One region of the Paraburkholderia lebeckiae genome, then DNA from elsewhere that is predicted to be linked to it. Evidence: predicted binding sites of a transcription regulator. Region 1 holds the regulator's gene; the other holds the start of a gene.
What was found. Region 1 encodes LexA, which represses DNA repair genes until DNA is damaged. Its sites were predicted from a motif close to ACTGTATNNNNATACAGT; they were not measured.

Region 2: a site for LexA is predicted at 1,403-1,420, ahead of HDG39_RS13110 (PA0069 family radical SAM protein). Genes of this name have one in related genera too.

Annotation. Positions count from the first base shown of each region.
Region 1 covers NZ_JACHDK010000002.1:79,739-83,271, reverse strand. The annotation lists gene HDG39_RS03675 (sulfate ABC transporter substrate-binding protein) at 1-234, opposite strand, end outside; gene lexA (transcriptional repressor LexA) at 545-1,195, shown strand; gene HDG39_RS03665 (hypothetical protein) at 1,298-1,642, shown strand; gene HDG39_RS03660 (DUF2939 domain-containing protein) at 1,762-2,379, shown strand; gene HDG39_RS03655 (universal stress protein) at 2,499-2,966, opposite strand; gene nodI (nodulation factor ABC transporter ATP-binding protein NodI) at 3,388-3,533, shown strand, end outside.
Region 2 covers NZ_JACHDK010000005.1:405,349-408,881, reverse strand. The annotation lists gene HDG39_RS13120 (D-amino acid dehydrogenase) at 1-665, opposite strand, end outside; gene HDG39_RS13115 (Lrp/AsnC ligand binding domain-containing protein) at 846-1,334, shown strand; gene HDG39_RS13110 (PA0069 family radical SAM protein) at 1,479-2,630, shown strand; gene HDG39_RS13105 (NINE protein) at 2,668-3,135, opposite strand; gene HDG39_RS13100 (PQQ-dependent sugar dehydrogenase) at 3,334-3,533, opposite strand, start outside.

The DNA.
Region 1 (3,533 bases):
CGACTGCTTGAAGGTGACGGCTTCGCCGGTCCTGGCCTTCCATTCCTTGCCGAATGCCTGATTGATGTCCTGATACAGCTCGCGCGTCGGATCGTAGGACACGTTCAACAGCGTGGTGTCGGCGTGCGCGACGCCGCTTACGCCCAACATGCCGAGCGCACCCGCCGCGCCGACGGCGAGCGCCGCGATCAGTTTTCTGGTTCGAGCCGCGAGCCCCGTATGCCGATGGTTCATTTCAATTTTTCTCCGCGTGATGTCCGCTGGTGAGCGTCTGGTGTTGTTCTGCGTCGCGGTCACGTGCACATGAGCGCCAACCGGAGGCCAGTCTATCGAAGCGCTTTCATCATTAAAAATAATGTTTCTTCATTTTTTAATACTCAAAAGTGGTAACGACAGATGCGCCGGCTGCTGGGACGCCGAAAACGCCGTCGTGTCGCCGATCAACGACGTCTCAGCGCGCCCCTTGCGCCGAACTTAAAGTAAAGCTTGAAATGCGCCGAATACTGTATAAAAATACAGTCACCTGTTCATACATACAGTGGCCATGACAAAACTCACCGCACGACAGCAGCAGGTTTTCGATCTGATCCGCCGCGCGATCGAACGCACCGGCTTTCCGCCCACCCGCGCGGAAATTGCCGCCGAACTCGGGTTCAGCTCGGCCAATTCCGCGGAAGAGCATCTGCGCGCGCTGGCGCGCAAGGGCGTGATCGAACTCGCGGCCGGCGCGTCGCGCGGCATCCGCCTGCTGTCTGGGCAGGAGGACGCGCCGTATCAGTTCACCCTGCCGCATGCGGGCCTGATGCAGTTGTCGTTGCCGCTGATCGGCCGGGTCGCGGCGGGTAGCCCGATCCTCGCGCAGGAACATATCTCGCAGCACTACGCGTGTGACCCGGCGCTGTTCTCGAGCAAGCCCGACTACCTGCTGAAGGTGCGCGGCCTGTCGATGCGCGACGCGGGCATTCTCGACGGCGACCTGCTCGCGGTGCAAAAGCGCACCGAAGCGAAGGACGGCCAGATCATCATTGCGCGGCTTGGCGACGACGTGACGGTCAAGCGTCTGAAGCGCCGGCCGAACGGCATCGAACTGATCGCCGAAAACCCCGATTACGACAACATCTTCGTGGAAACCGGCAGCGCCGATTTCGCGCTCGAAGGAATCGCGGTCGGGCTGATCCGTCCCAGCGAGTTCTGATCTTTCGCTGTCGCCAGAACGCTTGCGCCGGTTTGTCCGACCCGAGCCGCATTTACGCCCGAATTTACGCCCGCATCTACGCCGCATCGCCTGGAGAGACTCATGGAACGCCTTGCCCGCCTGTTGCCCTTTCGCCAGTTCGGCCGTCTGCGCCATCTGCGCAAGCTCACGCCCTGCGCACTAATCGAGGCGCCCGCTGCGCGCACGCCGTCGCTCTTCGACGCGACTGCCGAAGCTTCCGGTCTGCCGTCGTCGTTGCCGGCGTTCGCGCGCGTGTCGCTGAATTCGGCGCTGAACATCGCCGAGCCCGCGCGTCGCGCGCCGGTGCGGGTCTATCATGGACCGTCGCGACTGATCATGGTCGGCACGGTCGACGCCGTATGCCGTATGATCGATCGCTGCATAGCCGACGAAGCCAACGTGCACGGCGCGGTGTTCGAAGCCTGAGCGAATCCTGAGTACGCATGCAACAAGCACTTCGGATGTTCAGAGATTCGCGTGGGATGGGATCGTTCCGACCTCGCCGTGGTCGACGTTAGATCATCACTGACGTGGAGTCCCATTCGATGACAATTCGGAAACGCACACAGGGCAGCGCCACCCGGCCGCTGCTGATCACGCTGATCGTGGTGATCGTGATTGCCGCGCTGGGCTTTATTTATGCGTCACCGTATCTCGCGGTGAACAATCTCAAACGCGCCGCAGATGCGCGCGACGTGCAAACTGTCAATCAATACGTGGACTTTCCCGCGCTACGCGATAGCCTGAAGCAACAGGTGGGCGCCATGCTGACACGCCGACTCGAGGCGGATGCCGGCAACAAGATGGCCACGATCGGCGCGGTGATCGGCGTGACGCTGATCGGCCCGCTCGTCGATGCCTATGCGACACCCGACGGCGTCGCGGCGCTGCTGAACGGCATGCCGCCGCGTGGCACGCCGGGCGAGCAACCGTCCGCGCCGCCAGCCGCGGGCGGCGAAGCGCCGGCCGCACCAGCCGCGGGCGACACCACCACCCAGGCAAGCGCACCGCCGCCCGGGCGTCAAAGCACGGCCGGCTATCGCAGTCTCAACGAGTTTGTCGTCACGTACCGGCGTGGCGAAGGTAACGCGAACTATTCGGCAATCTTGCGTCGCGAAGGTCTAGTCACGTGGAAGCTCGCGGCGATCGATCTGAACGAGTGAGATCGAAGCCTGGCCGGATGAGATGCGTGGCTGGCCATCGGGGCCGGCCACGCGACAGGGTCTATTCACATTCTGGGCTAGATGACAGGGCGCGCGGCTTCGCGTCCCTCACTAGCCTATTACGCCGCAGCTGCCTGCTGCTGCTCCTGCGCGGACGAGCACGCCACCAGAATGCTGCACGACACGCGGTCGAGCAGCGGCGTGTTGCCCGCCCCCATCCACCACCGCGACAAACCAGTCCGGCAGCGATGACCCACCACCACGAGGTCGACCTGCAACTCGTTGGCAAGATTGGCGATCTCGTCGATCGGATGACCGAATGCGAAATGCCCTTGCGCGCTCACGCCGCGTTCGGTCAGCCAGTTCACGCCCTCCTGCAAAATCTCGCGGGCTGTTTTTTCAAAGCTGCCGCAGGCGACGTCCGTCAGCAGGCCCGCGCTTTGGGCAATGCTAGAACGCATGTCGACCACCGACAGCAGATGCGTTTCCGCCTTCAGTTCCAACGCCAGATCGGCACCGCAACGCAGGGCTTTGCGGCCTTCGCGCGAGCCGTCGTAGCACAACAGAATTTTCTGGTAGCTCGCCATCTGTTTTCTCCATTCGCGCGGAAAGCGCGGTCTGAATCAATCATGGTGCGCCGCAATTCAGCTTGCAAGGGATGGAAAACGCTAAGTGCATACTCGGTGCATGCCGATCCAGTCTGCACAAGCGTTGGGCGACCCGACGCAGCGTTTGCACACGGATGCCGCAATGCAAAACTTCGTTTGCGAACGCTGCGTCGACACACTGCGGGCCTGTTGACGTGCCAGTCGTGCCACCGCCAATCAGCGGCGCCAATCGACACCGACGAGCACATCGCACCCCACGCATGACGCGTTCCCGGACACCCGCTCGCATCAGCGATCCGATACCTGGAGCAAGCGGCTTCGCGTGCGCAATGCGTGCATCGCAGCTATGTTGTGTGTCTTGCGCGTACCTTGTGTCTTTTCCCGGAGCCTTGCTCGAACCATGCCCACCGCCCCCATCGAATTCCATCAGGTCAGGAAAAGCTACGGCGAAAAAACGGTCGTCGACGGATTGTCGTTTCATGTGAACACCGGCGAATGCTTCGGGCTGCTCGGCCCCAACGGCGCCGGTAAGACCACGACATTGCG
Region 2 (3,533 bases), on a different contig from region 1:
GTGTCGTAGCGGAACTTGACGCCCAGTTCTTCGGCGAGCGCCGCGAGGCGCGTCGTGAACATCTGGCAGTCGCCGGTTTCGTCGCCGGGCAGGCGCAGGCCGCCGGTGAGCTTGTGCGACACCGCGGCGAGCGCTGGTTCGGCCTTGGCGAGTTCGTCGGCCGTCAGCAGTTCGTATTGCACGTTGGCTTCCTGCAGCACGGCGATGTCTTTCGCGGCGCCGTCGAACTGCTGTTGCGTGCGAAATACCTGCAGCGTGCCACCGGTGCGGCCTTCGTACTCGATGCCGGTGTCGGCGCGCAACGCCTGCAGGCAGTCGCGGCTGTATTCGGCCAGCCGCACCATACGGCCCTTGTTCACCGCATAGCGCGGCGCCGTGCAATTCTGCAGCATCTGCCACATCCATTGCAGTTGGAACGCGGTGCCGTCGACGCGAATCGCTAGCGGCGCGTGCTTCTGGAACATCCACTTGACGGCCTTCAGCGGCACGCCCGGGGCGGCCCACGGCGAAGCGTAGCCCGGCGAGATCTGGCCCGCGTTGGCGAAACTGGTTTCGAGCGCCGGGCCGGCCTCGCGATCGATAACGGTCACTTCGTGACCGGCGCGCGCGAGGTAATACGCACTCGTCACGCCGACGACGCCACTGCCCAAAACGACGACTCGCATAGCTGCTCCAGATATCCAAAAATTGAGTGAGGGCAAGGCGCTCGTCGGAGGGTTCGATCTGATTCGATTCGGCGAGCGGCAACGTGAGGTGAAATACCGTTTGCCCAGTGTTAATCGCTATACTATTGGCAGTGAGATAGGTTTTGTTATCGTATTTTCATCATTTTTAGAAGAAACACCATGCGTACCCAGCGCCAGCCCGTGCGGGCTCTCGACAAGCTCGATCACAAGATCCTGCGGCTCCTGCAGCAGGACGGCCGTATGGCGATGAAGGACCTGGCGGAGCAGGTCGGTCTGTCGGTGACGCCGTGCATCGAGCGCGTCAAGCGGATGGAGCGCGACGGCGTGATCATCGGCTACTACGCGCGCGTGAACCCGGCCGAGCTGGGCGCGGCGCTGCTCGTGTTCGTCGAGATCACGCTCGATCACAAGAGCGGCAACATGTTCGACCTGTTCCGGCGCGAGGTGCAGAAGATCCCCGAGGTGCTCGAGTGCCACCTCGTGTCGGGCGATTTCGACTATCTGATCAAGGCGCGCATCGGCGAAATGGCCGATTACCGCAAGTTGCTCGGCGATATCCTGCTGCAGCTGCCGGGTGCGGTGCAGTCGAAGAGCTATGTGGTGATGGAGGAAATCAAGGAGACGCTGACGATCGCGGTGGGCGAGTAGGTGCCGGTTCACTGACGGCTCGGACGCGCATCAAGCGACCAACGAAGTGCTCGACAAACGGCGTAAATACTGTATATTTATACAGGTGTTTTGCGCCGCTTTCCTTTGACGCTTCCTGTTTGTGTTTGCTTTGCGTGGCCCGCCGTGGATGACCCCGACACCCCTGACATTCCCGAATTTCCGATCGCGCCGCCGGCGCCTCGCAAGGGGCGCGGCGCGGTCACGAACCTGCAAGGCCGCTACGAAGTCGACCAGCGCGAAGCCGTCCACGACGGCTGGCAGACGGCCGAGGAAGACGAGGAGCCGAAGGTCCTGCGCACGCAGGTGTTCGAGGAGCGCGCAAAAACCATCCTCACACGCAATGCGTCGCCGGATATTCCGTTCAATGTGTCGCTGAATCCTTACCGGGGCTGCGAACACGGCTGCATCTATTGCTTCGCGCGGCCCACGCACAGCTACCTGGGCTTGTCGCCCGGGCTCGATTTCGAAAGCCGCATCTACGCGAAGATCAACGCGCCCGAACTGCTCGAGCGGGAACTGTCGAAGAAGTCCTATGTACCCGAGCCGATCGCGCTCGGCGTCGCCACCGATGCATGGCAGCCGGCCGAACGTGACTTGCGTCTTACGCGTCGTGTGATCGAGGTGCTCAGCGAGCGCAACCACCCGTTCGCGGCGATCACCAAATCATCGCTGATCGAGCGCGACATCGACCTGCTTGCGGCGATGGCCGAGCGCGGGCAATTCATGGCGGCGATCACCATCACCACGCTGGACGCCGACATCGCGCGCACGCTCGAACCACGCGCGGCCACGCCGTCGCGCCGGCTGCGCACGATCCGTACGCTCAGCGAGGCGGGCATTCCGGTCGGCGTCAGCATTGCGCCGGTGATCCCGTTCGTCACCGAACCGGATATGGAGCGCGTGCTCGAAGCATGCGCCGAAGCGGGCGCCAGCAATGCGAGCTATATCGTGCTGCGGCTGCCGTGGGAGGTCGCGCCGCTGTTCAAGGATTGGCTGAGCGCACATTTCCCGGATCGGGCCGAGCGCGTGATGAGCCGTGTGCGCGACATGCGAGGCGGCAAGGACTACGATTCTTCGTTCTCGACCCGCATGAAGGGAGAGGGCTTATGGGCGGATCTGCTCAGGCAGCGCTTTCACAAGGCCGTGCGCCGGTTAGGGTTGAACGGGCGCGACCGCGGCATTCTCGACATGTCGCACTTCCGCCGGATCGAGCCGCCGCGCGCCGAGCAGGCGAGCGCACCGGCGCGCGACAATCCGCAACCGAGGCTTTTCTAGCGCGCAGGAACGTCTGCGAGTCCCGCGACGGGGGGCATTACTGCGAAATCGCTTTGGCCGCTTCGACCTGACTTTCGAAGTAGGTCTGGAACGCGAGCGCGAGACCGGTCATCAGCAGAAACGCACCGATCAGCAGCGAAAAGATCACGACGAAAATGACCGTCCAGCCGGAGCGGCTTTTGCGTTGCGTGTGGGTGTTGAATTGCGCATCCCATTTCTGATCCGGACGCAGCCCGTAGACGAGCGCGGCCAGAAACGCAGCAAACAGCGAAACCGCGCCGATCGACGCGAGCACCCAGCCCAGGATCGACGCGCGCTCGGTCGCGACCAGCAGCATCACGCCGGGAATGCCGATCAGCGTGCCGAGTAGATGCGCCCAGCCGTAGATGTCCCGGGTGCCGTACAGATAGAAGCGGTGAGCGCCGAGGCTGCCGAACAGGAACGCCAACGCGGCGGTGAGCGTCTTGGATCTGAAGCGCGGGGAAGTCGAGGCAGCGGTGGGCATGAACGCGTGGGCAGAGTGACGGGCGGTCGAAAGGAGCGGCTCGCCGCGGGGGCGAGGACCGACGCGCATTCTACGCCTGCGGCGCGCGGGTGGTCACGTGGAGGACGATCGCCCAGGCTGAAAGCGGCGCGGCGGGATGCGCCGGACCTGGCTCAAGGTCAGTGCAGCCGTTCAGCCGGACATGCGTGCATCCGCGCGTTACGGCGCTGAATACGTGACGCGATAGATCGCGCCGGCGGTATCGTCGCTGATCAGTAGCGAACCGTCTGGCAGCGGTAACACGTCGGCGGGGCGGCCCCAGACCGATTCGCCGGGTTGCAGCCAGCCTTCGGCAAAGACCTGCTGGCGTGCGTGGCTGCCGTCAGGGTCGGTGATCACGCGCACGACGCGGTAGCCGA